3 regions of the Mesobacillus sp. ABV4_180 genome follow, and region 1 is predicted to be linked to each of the others. Evidence: riboswitches for the same ligand, from Rfam matches in the RefSeq annotation. Region 1 holds a riboswitch; each other region holds the start of a gene.
What was found. A riboswitch is a leader RNA that binds a small molecule or an ion and turns the genes downstream of it on or off. The one in region 1 is predicted to bind cyclic di-AMP.
Positions count from the first base shown of each region.

Region 2: it holds a riboswitch for cyclic di-AMP, as region 1 does, so the genes downstream of both, ACXAEA_RS14865 (cation:dicarboxylate symporter family transporter) here and ACXAEA_RS05155 (TrkH family potassium uptake protein) in region 1, are expected to answer to the same signal.
Region 3: it holds a riboswitch for cyclic di-AMP, as region 1 does, so the genes downstream of both, ACXAEA_RS21860 (hypothetical protein) here and ACXAEA_RS05155 (TrkH family potassium uptake protein) in region 1, are expected to answer to the same signal.

Region 1 covers NZ_JBSWTJ010000001.1:1,039,180-1,044,448, reverse strand. Annotated here, with positions in the region: gene ACXAEA_RS05160 (potassium channel family protein) at 1-626, opposite strand, end outside; gene ACXAEA_RS05155 (TrkH family potassium uptake protein) at 639-1,979, opposite strand; cyclic di-AMP (ydaO/yuaA leader) riboswitch at 2,161-2,302, opposite strand; gene ACXAEA_RS05150 (diacylglycerol/lipid kinase family protein) at 2,659-3,540, shown strand; gene ACXAEA_RS05145 (M6 family metalloprotease domain-containing protein) at 3,586-5,269, opposite strand, start outside.
Region 2 covers NZ_JBSWTJ010000001.1:2,878,653-2,883,921, reverse strand. Annotated here, with positions in the region: gene ACXAEA_RS14870 (GNAT family N-acetyltransferase) at 1-25, shown strand, start outside; gene ACXAEA_RS14865 (cation:dicarboxylate symporter family transporter) at 91-1,347, opposite strand; cyclic di-AMP (ydaO/yuaA leader) riboswitch at 1,467-1,608, opposite strand; gene ACXAEA_RS14860 (Nif3-like dinuclear metal center hexameric protein) at 1,792-2,709, shown strand; gene ACXAEA_RS14855 (GNAT family N-acetyltransferase) at 2,768-3,289, shown strand; gene ACXAEA_RS14850 (undecaprenyl-diphosphatase) at 3,417-3,932, opposite strand; gene ACXAEA_RS14845 (DUF4257 domain-containing protein) at 4,200-4,529, opposite strand; gene ACXAEA_RS14840 (NUDIX hydrolase) at 4,800-5,237, shown strand.
Region 3 covers NZ_JBSWTJ010000001.1:4,299,332-4,304,600, reverse strand. Annotated here, with positions in the region: gene ACXAEA_RS21890 (DUF2935 domain-containing protein) at 1-355, shown strand, start outside; gene ACXAEA_RS21885 (DMT family transporter) at 451-1,389, opposite strand; gene ACXAEA_RS21880 (Lrp/AsnC family transcriptional regulator) at 1,602-2,084, shown strand; gene ACXAEA_RS21875 (VOC family protein) at 2,201-2,596, shown strand; gene ACXAEA_RS21870 (MmcQ/YjbR family DNA-binding protein) at 2,621-2,989, shown strand; gene ACXAEA_RS21865 (Na-translocating system protein MpsC family protein) at 3,303-3,674, opposite strand; cyclic di-AMP (ydaO/yuaA leader) riboswitch at 3,898-4,037, shown strand; gene ACXAEA_RS21860 (hypothetical protein) at 4,442-4,846, shown strand; gene ACXAEA_RS21855 (potassium-transporting ATPase subunit F) at 4,971-5,051, shown strand; gene kdpA (potassium-transporting ATPase subunit KdpA) at 5,082-5,269, shown strand, end outside.

The sequences.
Region 1 (5,269 bases):
CCGTTTTCTCCGAGTACAATCAGAATATCCTCTGCTCTCAGGGTTTTCTCCGGATCTGGTGAAATATCGACCTTGTTAGCCGTTTTCACGCCGATAACCGTGATATTGTACTTTGCCCGCAGATTGATTTCAATCAGGTTTTTGCCAGCCATGCTCATTGGGAGTTTGATTTCCTCAATGCTGTAGTCATCTGAAAGTTCGATGAAATTCAATACATTCGGCGATGCCATCAGCTGGTGCGCGACCCTTTCACCCATGTCCCGTTCAGGGAAAATGACTTTGTCTGCACCGACTTTGAACAATACCTGCGCATGGTGCTTATTAAGCGCTTTGGCTACGACGTTGGAAACTCCCATTTCTTTTAGAATTAGAACGGTAAGGATACTTGCCTGGATGTCATCGCCGATCGCAACGATGACTGTATCAAAGTTCCTGATTCCAACCGCTTTCAACGTCTGCTCATCTGTGGAATCCCCGATTACCGCATGGGTCACATGTTCCTTGTATTCCTCGATATATTGTTCCTTCTTATCGATTGCCAGTACTTCATGTCCTTCATTATAGAGGGTCGTTGCTACACTTGAGCCAAAACGTCCCATCCCGATTACTGCGAATTGCCTTGCCATAATTACATCCTCCTACCCAATCATCACTTTTCCAGCAGGATATCGGTAATGATCTTCTTTTCTTTTTCTCGCTACTGCAAAAGCTAGTGTCAGCGGTCCAACACGGCCCGCGAACATTGTAATGGTTATCAATATTTTTCCGTATGATGACAATTCTGGCGTCAACCCCATCGATAGACCGACAGTCGAAAATGCTGATACTGCCTCAAAGAATATCATCAAGAAATCTTTTCCCGGTTCTGTAATGGTCAACACCATTGTAATCGTTATGATTAAAAAAATTGCAATGAGTGTAACCGTCAAAGATTTTGAAACAATGGTGTAATCCAGCCTTCTGCCAAAGAAGGTGACATCTTCCCTGCCGCGGATCTGCGACTTAACGGCACCAATCAGGACAGCAAAAGTCGTTGTCTTGATTCCTCCGCCTGTCGACCCTGGAGAAGCACCAATGAACATCAGGAAGATGATCAAAAATAATGTAGACTGCTTCAAATCAGGGATATTTAATGTATTGGATCCCGCAGTCCTTGGAGTGACCGCCTGGTATAGCGCACCGAATATTTTGCCGGACCAGGACATTGGCTTCAATGTAGATGGATTATTGAATTCAAGAATAAAAATCAGGAGTGCTCCACCAACTACAAGAATGCCTGAAACAGCCAGCGCCATTTTGGAGTGCAATGACAAGCGCCTTGTGCTGCGATATTCAACTAATTCGTTCATGACGATAAAACCGATACCGCCGAGGCTGATCAAGGAGACCAGCGTAATATTGACGATAGGATCATCAGCATAGGCAGTAAGTCCGCGGAAACCGCCCATTAAATCAAACCCGGCATTGTTGAAGTTTGAAACGGCATGGAAAAAGCCAAAATAGATTGCCTTTCCAGCAGCCATATCCTGCGAGAACCTCAATGATAAAAGGATTCCCCCGGCAATCTCGACTACCGCTGTAAAAATCAGCAGTCTCTTTACAAGCCTCACCACACCTTCAACAGTGGTGTTGTTCAACGACTCCTGGATAACCAGACGCTCTTTGAATGAGATCCTTTTCCCCAGAATGAATGCGAGCAAGGTGGCAAAGCTCATAAATCCCAGCCCGCCAATCTGAATCATCGAAAGGATGACCATTTCACCAAACCGTGTGAAGGTATCTCCGGTATCCACTACAACCAGTCCAGTCACACATGTAGCAGAGGTTGCAGTGAATAGTGCATCCAGGAAAGTCAATCCGTTTCCATCGGTTGTAGCTGAAGGCAATGACAGCAGCAATGCACCCATCAGGATGATCGTCCCAAAACCCAGGACGAGTACTTTGGGAGGGTCCAGCCGAAAAAACAATTTCCTGCGCATGATGTTTCCTTCTTTCCTTAGTATGAGGAATTATGCGTTTAATATTTCCTTGCAGGGACTTTGTCTTAACTGGATTCTAAAATAGTCGACATATTTAAAATCAAAGCAAAACAAAAAAGCCCCCAGAGGCTAAAGATAATAGCCTTGTGGACTTTTGAACAGACTCGTCACACAAGCTCCATCTTCCTCTTCTGCAACGCTTGCGAAGTTAGCTGTCGGATTAGGACTGAGAATAGCCCCGCCTTTTTAAAGGCTTCACCCCAAGTGGATTGTATCCACAAAGTTGGTTCCCCCGCTCCAATTGGATTCAGCGATTTAGAAATATGAAACTCATTAAATTTGGCTCTTCCCGTAAACATTAATGCTTTCACATTTTAACGATTTCGGTTACGAAAAGAGTTTTTGTTTCAGCAGAAATCTGAAACTGTTGTAATCATACTCCTCTCCCATTCCAGTTGTAAAGCATGAAAAGTACGCTAAAAATAACCCTTTTTACCCAATTTTAACGGATACCATTGGCTTATCACAGGTTATCTCACTGAATCGCAGTTTTTCTTCGTTTTTTGTTTATTTTACTAAGTATGCAGGACTGAACATCTTGCGCGGTTTATAGTCCATCAATTAAAGGTAAATAATAGGGTTGATAAAAGCTTGAGAATCGAAATGCTGGAGGTTGTCGATGATGAAAGCCATGATCATTATGAATCCATCATCCGGAAAAGAAAAAGCGAACGAGTATGTACAGAAAATAGAGGAAACCCTTCGAGGGAAATATGATGATATAGAAATCAGGAAGACAGAAAAAGAAGGCGATGCTGCCGCTTTTGCAACAGAGGCTTGCATTGCTTTATATGATGCTGTCATTGCAATGGGAGGCGACGGGACGATTAATGAAGCGATCAACGGGCTCTCTGAACAGGAACATCGCCCTGCTTTGGGAATCATTCCACTGGGAACGATCAATGATTTTGCTCGGGCACTTAATGTACCTCTTAATCCATATGAAGCTATTTCGATATTGGAGAACCAAAACCTGCGCCCTGTGGATGTCGGCAAGACCAATGAGGCTTATTTTGCGAATGTATTGGCTGTGGGCTCAATTGCTGAAGCGTCCTATAATGTCACTCCAGAACAAAAAACAAGGCTCGGGTCACTTGCTTATTTCATGGAGGGTGCCAAATCGTTTTTGAGCGGTGATTCTATGGAGTTATCGGTTGAGCATGATACAGGCAAGTGGGATGGCGAGGCCTTTCTATTACTTGCGGCACTGACAAATTCTGTTGGGGGCTTTGAAGCCCTTGCTCCGGACGCAAGTGTGGATGATGGAAAATTCCATGCTTTTATCATTAAAAAAGTATCCATCCCGAAAATTGCCACTCTCATTCCTTCGTTGCTGAAAGGTGAACTGAATGAAAGTGAAGAAGTGGAATATATCCGGACAGCCTTTCTTAATGTGACTTCCCCAAAAGCGCATATAGTGAATATCGATGGTGAAGAAGGGGAGCCATTGCCATTCGAGGCCAAAGTCCTTCCAGGCCATTTGAATGTGTTCGTTTCATAAAATAAAAACCTGAGCAGGGACATACCTCGCTCAGGTTTTTTTGAATTATTTTACGCTTGAGTTAAAGTTATAGAAGAATTTAGCTGTAATTGAACCGTCTTTGTTTTCAACGATGTTCGTTACGTGAATTCCAGAGTCAGCAGGTGTATTACTAAAGCCTTTCCAGAAGTAGTAAGAACCCGTGTGTACATTTCCTGATACAGGAGTGATTTTGCTGCCAGTCTTGAAGAAGTCGCCTGCATCTCCGCGGTTTAAGTTCTTTTCAAGATCGTATAAGCCATCTGCCTGAAGGACAGATAATCCATAGTGAGTTACCACGTCGCCATTGCTTGCCGTCTGTGTCTGATTGTACTGGAAGCGCTTGTTCATCCAGTTTTCAACATTGTTCGGACGGAAACCAGCAGTCTGGTACAGGTTGATGATATTTTCATCGACATGCCATGCAACCAGGCCGTGGGCATCTTCACCCTGACGAACCATCCCTTTATTAAAGCCGTCCTGCTGCATATTTTCAAATAAGAAGTATTCCGTGCCGTTTGAGCCTGGAACTTCCATTTTGACGATTCCATTATCAGCTGTCGCTAAGTTGGCAGCTGGCAAAGTGATTTCCTTAACTTCACCTGGCTTGACTTCAATTGGGTTAGCCCATCCTAAGAAAATCTTTGAGAACGGATCGAAGTGTGTCGGAGAGTTCCCGCCGTATTCAGGCTTATTAGGATAGCGCATCCATGAACCGCCAGCCATCATCGAGTAGTTTCCTACACCTTCGGAAGTATATACAGTATCATAGAAGTCTGGCAATCCTAGAGCATGTCCAAATTCGTGAGCATATACGCCAGTTTGCACTGGGAATGGTCCAGTCTTCTTATCATCACTATAAGTGTTTGTCGCTGCATCGAAGCCGGCAACGTTACCGCCAATACCAGGCTGGATGTTGTAGTTATTGACGATTACTCCATCGTACGTCATGTCTTCTTTAATCGTCTTATCAATCCACTCACCTTCGTCCATACCCTCATGCTGAGGAGTTGGAGTTCCAGTTTCATAGTATTTGCCATAGTATAATGCGCTTAAGATATTCCATTTATGAGACCAGAACTGACCTGGATCGCGGCTGTATTCAGCACCTGTTCCTTCATGGACGACAAATACGTTTGGAACTTCCCCATCAACAGCATACTGAGAGAAATCAACCTGTTCGTCAGCAGACTTTAAGAGATCGCGTACGAATTCGCCAGTATGAGCGTCTCCATTTACGTTCCCAAGCTTATATACTCCACCTTCAGCATATGTTCCCTCTTGGTCTAGATAGTAGGAAGCCCCCTTCGGCATTTCTACCCATACAAATTCGGTGTTTTCTTTGCGGACCAAATTAACTTTCCCATAGCTTGATTCCTTATAGGCATTTTGCATTGTACGGTCTTTAGGTACATCTGGACCATCATATTTCTTGAATTGTTCAAGTTCGTACGGGTTATATTCAGTACCAAAAATTAAATCTTCATAATACTTTGGTGGTACCTGGCCTGGCATATCTCCAATCGGCTCATCACCATTAGGATATTTAGCCAAAAGAACTAGAACAGGAACATCTCCGGTAGCTTCACGGTATGCCACATGGTTGTCGCCAGGCTGCTGAAACTTTGCTCCAGCCTGGGCAGCCTTTTCAGCTGGATCGACTTTTGAAATATCAATTCCTAATTCCTTTGCTCGATCAACAAGCTCAGGA
Region 2 (5,269 bases), 1.8 Mb from region 1:
CGCTGCATTTAAGCTGGCATTTTAGTCATAACATTGAGAAAAAAAGCAAAAAAATATCCAACAGGTGATCCTGTTGGATATCAATATAATTTAAGAAGCTTTATTCAATGAAGCTGATTGACTATTTGGTTTGAAGACGCCTTCCCATTTGGCGATTACAATGGCTGCCAGAGAGTTCCCGACTACATTTACAGCCGTACGTCCCATATCAAGGATTCTGTCAATCCCAGCAATGAATGCTAAACCTTCAACAGGCAATCCTACAGTACCTAGTGTCGCCAGGAGAACGACGAATGAAACACCCGGGACTCCGGCTATGCCTTTTGAAGTAACCATCAACACCAGCATTAGTGATATCTGTTCTGAAATGCTCATGTCGATTCCGTACATCTGGGCGATAAAAATGGCTGCGAGTGCTTGATATAGCGTTGAACCATCAAGGTTAAAGGAGTAGCCTGTCGGTATGACGAAAGAAGTGATGTGTTTTGGTGCTCCTTCTTTCTCCATTTTATCCATGATTCTTGGCAATACTGTCTCGGAGCTCGCTGTCGAGAATGCCAATATTAATTCATCTTTCAGTGTAACAATCAATTTGAAAATATTGTAACCTGCCATTTTAGCTACTAAGCCTAATACGACGATTACGAAGAAAGCCATTGTGCCATAAACGGTAAGGACTAATTTGCCAAGCGGGATTAATGATGCAAGACCGAATTTTGAAACTGTCACACCAATCAGTGCAAATACCCCAAATGGTGCGAATTTCATGATTTGGTTGGTAGCATAAAACATCGCGTCAGCTGTTCCCTGGAAAAAGGCTATAACTGGTTTTCCTTTTTCACCGATCGCCGAAATCCCTAAACCAAATACAAGGGAAAAGAAGATGATCGCAAGCATATCGCCTTCTGCAAAAGCAGCAATTGGATTGGTTGGGACGATTTCTACCAGTGTCGTGATCATAGACTTTGTTTCTTGTGTTTCGGCTGTATCTACATAACTGGCAATATCCGTTTTATCCAGTTCGCTCATATTAACGCCAGCACCTGGCTGGAATAAATTCGCTGCGACGATACCAACAATGATGGCAATTGTCGTGATAATTTCAAAATACAAGAGCGTTTTACCGCCGATTTTACCCAACTGTTTAATGTCGCCGACACCAGCAACGGCAACAATGATACTTGCAACAACGATCGGTACGACGATCATTTTAATTAAACGGAGAAAAATATCTCCAATCGGCTGAAGGTAGGAGGCAACTGCTGGGTTCCCAATAAATACTGCACCTACGATGATACCGACAATCAGGCCGATAAATATTTGTCCTGCCAAACTGATTCTTTTCATATGGATTTCCTCACCTTCTGTAAATTCTATGCTGTAATAGCAATTGGCAAGGGATACAAGATTGTTTTTCTCCGTAAAAAAAGACACTTAGGGTGTCATTTACCACAAAGATTATGATCTACTGTTCCCTTTGGTCGCTTACGAGGTTAGCTGTCGGGTTAGGACTTGGAAACGCAAAGCCCTTTCAGGTTGAATTCACCCCAGGCGAGAAGACGCCAATTGGTTCCCCCGTTCTTCGGTAAGATTAAGCGGAAAATATTCATAAATATTATATTATTATTTTAAAATTGTAAATGTATATTGGTTTCCATTTGAAATTTTTCTAGGAATCACATTGTTCTGGTGACGGAGGGGGCTTGAAATTCAGCTGCTATTCGCTGCCAATAGAGAATCTTGAATTAACGTTAGAAATCGGAAAGAGTCTACACTAGATATGGGGTGGTAATGTTGAAGCTTGTGCACATTGTGAGTGAATTAAATCGAGTTTTTGAAATCGAAGAGTTTGGAAAGGATCCAGGGTTCAGCAGATTTCTTCCGGCAGCCTATGAAGAGACGGGTTTTGATTGGAAAGGTATCTTTGAAAAGGAATTTACTGTACGTTTCAATGGGTTGATGATAAAAGGAGCTCCAGAGGTAAGCAAAGTATTCTTGGCTGTGTTTCCAACAGACGAGGTGCTAGAGCATTTTATCGAAAATAGCATAGAAGGTGATCTTCTATTTATGCATCATCCTTTGCTGATGGAATGCGGTGATCCGAATGGCGAATGGGGGAAAGGCTTTGTCCCAATTAAAGAAAAATATATTACTGGAATCATAGAGAAAAAACTTTCTGTTTATACGGTACATGAACCATTGGATTTTCATAGAAAGCTGGGGACTAGTGTTGCAATCCAGCAAGCATTAGGAGCTAAAAAAGTTGATGGTTTTTTGCCAGAGTACAAAGGGATTGACCTGGTATTTATTTGCGAAATAGAGGAAACCAGCACAGACTTTCTTGTTTCCAGACTGGAGAAAATCTTCAATATTCCATATGTGGATTTTGAAGGCAAGAAGCATGAACGCATTACGAAAATTGCGATTGTTGCAGGCTGCGGTGACAAGGTGGACTGGATGAAGGAAGCAGAGCAAAGAGGAGCACAGGCCTATATCACCGGAGAGATTCATTGCCATATTGATAACGAATATGGCAAGAAAAAATTCCAGCAAATGGTGGATTATGTGCCAGAAACAAATATGTCGCTAATCGGCGTATCGCATTCTGCGTCGGAATACTTAGTGAAGAAAACGTTGCTCAGAAAATGGTTTAATGAAGAATTGGGACTGGATACGATTTTGGTACCACAACGAAAATGGTGGCTGTGAAATAGAATGTTTGCGGCGGATAAAGTAGGAATAAATTTTACAAAAGGGGCATGAAGAAATGGGAGAAAAAGTATATTTGGTTAAGCCGACAGTAGATTTAGAAAAAGAATACCTGGAATTTTATGAGGAGTGGATGGCTAGCGGAGAGGATATGATTCCGTGGGTGATCGAAAAGGATCCATCTGATTTCCCTGGAATGGTCCAATTTTTGATGAATAACGAGAACGGTATAAACATTCCTGAAGGCTGGGTAAGGGATTCAACATACTGGCTAATTAACGAAAGCAATCGGGTTTTGGGAGCAGTTAATATAAGGCATGCACTTACAGAAAGACTTATGAATTCCGGTGGCCACATCGGTTATGGAATCCGGCCAAGTGAACGTCAGAAGGGCTATGCGACGAAAATCCTTGCTTTTTCCCTGGAGAAGACGAACGAATTGGGCATACAAAAGGTACTTGTCGTTTGCGATGCGGACAATGTCGCCTCGGAACGGACCATCCTTAAAAATGGCGGCAAACAGGATACTAGTTTTACGGAGGAAAATGGCAATGTAGTGAAGAGGTTTTGGATTCAGTAGATTATGGCTGCAGTGAATAACCAGCGTATATTTTTAGACTTGAAATGGATCTCCTCGGTCAATTAACCGGGGAGATTTTTGTCAGCAGTAAAATGAACTTGCGATTAGGGTAGTATAAAACCTAATGTTATTCTGGTTTTCTCCCGAAACTGTTATAAAAAATCACACGGTTTACAACGCTAATTGCTGAACCCAGAACAGCGCTGCCGAAAATGTCAGAAGGGTAATGATGGCCAACCCAAATTCGTGAAAAACCAGTAAGTGCAGACATGTAGATCATGAGTCTCCCTAATGTCCGATGAAACATCAAAATCGTAGTGGAAGCAGCAAATGCCAGGACGGCATGTTTGCTTGGGAAACTGGAATCCGTTTTTGATGGGATCAGAATGCCGACTCGTCTTTTTTTGAAAGGCCGCGGTTTATGATAAAACAATTTTATGAAGAAATGGGCGATGAAGCTGATGAATACGGAACTGCCAGTTTCTAGTGCAATTTTTCTGTTAGTGCGATTTTTGAAAAATAACATCACAATGATTAAGACGTAAGCATAGCGAATTCGATTGGAAATGAAGATCATCAAATAATCCAAAAGAGAATTTCGTCCAGACAAATTATTGATCAATCTGAAAAGTTTAAGATCCATCATGTTCTCCTCAGTGTTTTAGTTTTAAGTTTCCCTGGCTGTAACGAATAATGCGTTAAGATCTTGGTAAATCTTGAATGAACAAAACTAACTGAAAGGAAATGGTGATGGAGCTCGTCGAAAATTCAGGATTGGTTCCATTCGGTGGATTTTTTATGTGGGGAAGGAAGGATGGAAGGCTTGAAATTTTCCCAATTTTATTTTTACCAAAAAAAAACAAGCACTTTGGAAGCTGCTTGACCAATGGCGTTAGCAAACTTCATTCTATCAGGCTGAGGTATTGGTTTTTTCACTAGCCATTTCCTCCCCGCCTGGGTTACTGTTACTTATTCGGAATAACTCGAGACCTCTGAGTAAAGCGTCTCCGCCAAATCCAGCCATGATTGACATTAAAAATACTCTCAGAAGCGAATCCGCTTCAGATGAAACAACCAAGAGTGCTGCCGCTAACGCCCCTGTAAGAATTTCCTCAAAAAATCCAAGGTAGATGAATTTTTTTGTCCGTCTTGGCATGATGATCTTTCCTCTTTTCCTTACATGCCCTGTCAATCCAACAAAACCACCAATGGCGATTGCGAAAAGAATGTTTTCTAACATTTTTCCTCACTCTCCTAAAGTCCAAATTTTTATTGGGGTGACCTTAGGTAACTCTTGGTGTATTACTATTATACAAGTCGTAATGGTGGAAAAGCATGTGTAAATTTATCGAATTTTCAGTATATTAAAATTAGTAAAATTTATGTGTAACTATTTGGAAATAACCCATGTATTTTTTCATCCTAAAAAGTTACAGGTCTTTTTGCTTAAAGGAGGAATTGGTTTTAGGAAAACAGAATTAAGAGGAAGAAAAGGAGTGGGGGATCGGATATGTTCATTTTAAACGTAGAGGGTGCACTGTATAGAAATGGCAAATGGTTAGTCATTCAAAGAAGTTCTAAAGAAGAGCACGCAGGAGGATTGCTCTCTCTTGCAGGCGGAACAGTCGAGAATGAGGGTTTCTCGAAAGACTTGCTTGAACGCACTCTGAAGAGAGAGTTGTTTGAGGAAGTCGGCATTCTGATCAAGGATGAGGTTCAGTATGTAAGGAATACGTCTTTCTTGCTTCAAAATGGAAAGGAAGTTCTTGACCTGGTTTTTTATTGTGAGATAGAAACAGGAGAACCATTTGTTAAAAGTCCTGCTGAAGTGGATGCTGTATACTGGATGACTGCGGAAGAAATCTTCGCTCATCCCAACGCTCCCATCTGGCTGAAGGAAAGCATTGAAGAAGCAGAACGTATACCAAATAAAATTCAAATGAAATGAAGCCGCCTCTTTAAAGGCCGTAATTTTTGTCT
Region 3 (5,269 bases), 3.3 Mb from region 1:
CCATGCTAAATTTATCGGACACCTGTTAGATCCTTCGGAACGAAAGCTCGTCGAACAGGCGAAGGAATTCAGCCATGATTTCGATCAATTGGTGTTTCAGGCGGTTGATCTAGATTCAATGCGTCCGCAATCAGAAACAGTACCAATCCTGGATCATTTCCTGGACCAAAACAGAGTATCCGTTGCTTCACTAAGGGATTTCAAGAAAACAGCCAGAGAATTAATTGAAGCCTGCCGTATAAAGAGCAATATCCATCCACTTTTAGCTGATCATACTTTCCGGGAAGCAGAACGGTTCCTGGAAATCATCGATTTATTCGAAGCCAGTCTGAAAGGGCAGAAGATGCAAGGATAGGGGTTTAAAAACACAGGGACGGTTCTCTTGTTTCATTTTGAAACAAGAGAACCGTCCCTATGTTTCAATTGGAAGATAAGCTTAAAAATGCGCACTCAATTGAGATGCGCATTTCTCATACTCTGGGGTCGATTTCGTTTAAGTAGATTGAAAACAGAAGAACCGTCCCTGTGATTCTTCAAAATGGTGAACAAGAAGCAGCCTGCAATGACGATGATGCTGCCAGCAGCTTGAATCCAGGTCATTTGCTCGCCTAGAAAAGCAAAAGCTAAAATGGCTGTGAAGATTGGGTTGAAATTCAGGAACAGCCCGGATGTGCTTGGTCCGAGTTTGTTCACTCCGATATTCCAGAGAACCATACAAAGGACTGTTGAAATCAGGCCTGTATATAAAATGGATTGAATGAACGATGCATTTACGTTTGTTATAGTGAAATCTGAGATTGTAAATGGAAGAAGGACGAGAAGTCCGAAAATGCCTGAGTAGAGGATGGACATCATCGGCGTGACGGTTGCCATCGCCCATTTGCTGCAAACGGAATAAATTCCCCACATGCCCACAGCGACCATCATGTATAGATCCCCGGTGTTGAACTGCAATGAAAACAATAAATCGAAATTTCCTTTTGACAGAACGAGCAAAACGCCGAATAGTGAGATGATCATTGAGAAGAACTGAAGAGAATTTATTCTCTCTTTTAGAAAAATGAACGAGAATGCAGCGATTGAAAACATGTTTAATGTCGAGATTAAGCCGACGTTCGTAGCCGAGGTTTGTTCAAGGGCCATAAACTGAAAGGCCTGAAACATGGCGACTCCGGTGATTCCCATTAAAAATAATGGCAGGATCGATTCTTTTGGAGGTATCAGCTTTTTTTCTTTCCACCAGACAAGCGGAACCAGACAGATAATCGCAATGGCCCATCTTAGAATGGTCAAGGTGGCAGGGGAAGCATGCTCCACAAGCGTTTTTCCCACGATAAAATTACCGCCCCAAAGAAAGCTGGTCAGAAGTAATAACCAATAATATTTCACGTCATTTAGCTCCTTTTCTCAAAGAGCCATTGTGCACAATGACATTGCTTATATGAATTATTTTAACATTTACATTCTGTAACGAAAGGATATTTTGTATAATTGGATTAATTCGAAATAAACGAAAGTGTTATAGATTATTAGTTTGAAAAATTCATTTTCGTATTGTTATTAAGCGGCTTTTTTGAATAATTGAAAAAGGGGATCAGGTCGTGGAATCAATCGTTAGCAAGGTATTGGACAATGTGGATATAAAAATCCTCGATTTGCTTCAAAAGGACGCGCAGCTAAGCAATCTGGAACTCTCAAAACGAGTGAATCTATCTGCGCCGGCTGTCCACGCCAGAATCAAGCGGCTGGAAGCTGAAGGGTATATCAAAAAGCAAGTGGCTATCTTGAACCATGAGAAGCTGGGCTTTGACTTGCTGTGCTTTGTTTTCATGAGCACCAATATGCATCAGGCCGAAAAGCTGGAAGCACTGGAGGCGACATTGGAATCGATGAAGGAAGTTTTGGAGTGTCATTGCTTAACAGGCGAATACGATTATCTGTTAAAGGTGGCGTGCAAGGATCGCAAGGAACTTGAGATGTTTATCAGAAAGCTGAATGAACTGGGGATAACCAAGATCCAGACAAGTCTTGCCTTGAGAGGGATAAAGGATTCGACGGTGCTGCCGATTCGCGAGGATGAATAACGCGACAGAATTTAGATTTTTGTAAAAATTGAATATATTCCCACAACTGTCCTATAATAAAGAAGTATCCTCAAGATATACATAATAGCATCTAAATATAAAATCTGGAGGTAATCATGGGAAGATTAGTTCATTTTGAAATCCATGTAAGTGATATGGAGAGGGCAAAGAAGTTTTATGGAGAGGTATTTGGATGGTCATTTCAGGATTGGAGTGAGTATGCCGGAATGCCTTACTTCGGGGCTGTGACTGGCGATGAGAAAGAACCTGGGATCAATGGCGCATTGATGCAGCGGAAAAGTGCTCCACCAGAACCAAACCAGGCATTGAATGGATTCTCCTGCACCATGGGAGTAGAAGATTACGACGCAACAGAAGCGAAAATCCTCGAGAATGATGGCAAGGTCGCAGTGCCGAAATATGCCCTTCCTGGAATGGCGTGGCAAGGGTATTATCTCGATACTGAAGGTAATGTATTCGGGATTCATCAGCCTGATGAGAATGCAAAATAGAAACTATGATAGGTGTAGAAAAGCGTGAAATCTAAAGGGACGTCAAGTACGCTTGAAAATGTGCGCACTATCTGTCTTGCACTGCCCGAGGCAGTTGAGCATATTGACGGCTTTGGGCACAATACGTTTAAAATCAATGGGAAATCTTTCGTGATATCAGGAGAAGATGACAAAGGATTCAGCTTGTCGTTCAAGTCTGATCGCGAAACACAACAATTATTGCTGCAAAAAGAGCATTTTTATAAAGCCCCATACATAGGACATCATGGTTGGGTATCTATTCAAAATCCTGAAAGCGAAGTCTGGGATGAATTGACGGATTTAATCCAAGAAGCCTATTTACGAGCAGCACCGAAGCGTTTGGTTAAGAACTTTATCGAGCTCCGGAAATGATAGGCAGAAAATATTAGGCAGAAAATATTAGGCAGAAAATATTAGGCAGAAAATATTAGGCGAATTAATATCGTAAATTTAACAAGGTGAAAAACCCACAAAAAATTTTCTTTTGTGGGTTTTTTTGTTCACAAGAGTGCTTCTTATATGTCTGTAAACAGGACAAATAATTTAATCAAACGTTTGATTAAATTTATTTGCTATTTAGAAAAAACGATAATATCAGGATTTATTTCTTAGGCTGTTACGCCTGAAAAGGTCAGAAGTAAACGAGACAGACCGAGCTCTGTTAATCAACTAAACTATGAAAATCCTATTCATTGCCCAGCAGTTTTTCGAGATCTTTATCCACTATGAACACTTCAATTCTTTCCCCCAGTTTTGTACTGATATCACTATGGCTGGAAAGAACCTTGCATTTTGTATGTTGTTCCACAATTTCTTCAAAGTTCTTGCTGTACATTTCACGGAGGAGCTGGCGCATTTTCTTTACGAGCTTCTTCCCATCATCATGGCTGACTAAATGTTTTTCTTCAACGGTTAATACACCTTTGAAACGGGCGATCACCATATCATTGACAATATACGTTTTTGTTTCCTGTGGTCCTCTGCCAATCAGGTCTCTTTGCAATTTAATGAAAGCTTCACTCAAATCTGCTTCAAGCCTGCGTTTTTTTGAGCTCATTAAGAACTCCTCCTAAGCATGATATTTACAGAGTAATATTAATGAATCCCTGTAAAACCTGTCAATAAGAGTTTGAAAAAGGGAGCAAATCAAAAAGAAAGTGAGCAAATTAAAGATAACTTAAGGTAAATCTAATAATTTCGTCAAATTTTACGAAAAAACAGGTTATTTGCCCATTTACAAACTTTTCATCCAGGAGTAAAATTACCTCGAAATCACAAATTAAATAGTTCGGCCTAATCTCACTTGTGAGAACGGAGGACCCATTTTCTTGGGGTTAATTCTACGTATGTAGAAGGGATGAGATCACTCTTTCGCCATCCTACCCGTCAGCTAACTTCGTCGGCTAAAGCGAAGGAGGTCATAAGACCGCCTTATTCAGGGGGCTTTTTTCATAGCAATATGAAAAAAGCAGCTTGACTGTGTAATGTAGGTCTTTTTATTGTGCCTATTTTTGAAAAGGTTGCATGGATGACAGAATGCAAAGGAAGCAGCTATTCAGTTGTTTGCTGGGCGTTAGGTAGACCAATGTGTACTTTTTCTCCAATGGAAATTGAATGTTTCATTCAGTGTTATTTATCTGTCTCATTTTTTGAGAGATAGCTAGATTCAGCTGGGTGGCATCAATTTTGGGGAAGAAGGATGCATTGGTCTTTTTTTGTACCTTTTTTTAAGAAGGCATGGGATTAAGCGCATTAGATACGGAAGTGGACCTGATTAATTTGTGGATTTTATTAAGTGCTAATTTTGAAAAGGAGGAACAGGAAGTGAGCGGGGATGCGGATTTTAATAATGGACTGCTTGTATGCATTCCAAATTATGAAGTATTTCTGAGTGTTTGTGACCAGTTTGATGCAAATGATTCTATTGTGTATTTATCAGCGGATGAAAAGGTTAACCAGGAGCTGACGAGCAAAGGCATCAATAACATTATTCATTTAAAAGAGGAAGACATATTCGTGGACTTAAAACAAAGGTTTATGAAAGTCATTCTGCTGGAGGATCGCCTGGCTGATACATGCAGCCTATCAAAAGTAATCCAGACGAGTACCCTTGCTCCGATCATTGTTGTTACGAAAAACAAGATGTACCCTCAGAAATTATATGAATGCCTTGGTGTGAAACATGTCATTTATACAAACTGCAATAATATCGCTTTTTTAATCCATTAAGGAAATCAGGAGGGTTTAGGATGTTGGATGTTTTGATTGTAGGGTTATCCCTTGTACTTACTCTTATGATGGCTGGTCTGACGAGCTGGTCTTCCCGTATAGTTCACCAAGGAGATGAAATGGAATGATGACCTTATTATTGGGGGTTGTATCCCTCGTTGTGATTTATCTGCTTTATGTATTAGTGAATCCAGAGAAATTTTAACTTTCGGAGGTAAAAATAGTGTTCACGACCATTCTTTCAATCATCATCACGCTGCTGGCTGTCGCTCTTTTGGCGAAGCCAGCCGGAATCTATTTGGCAAAAGCTTTTGATTATAACGAAAGCGGCCTGGATAAAGTATTCGGCCCTTTTGAAAATCTGTTATTTAAGCTAGGAGGAATTAAGAAGGTAAGCCAGTCCTGGAAACAATATGCGCTGTC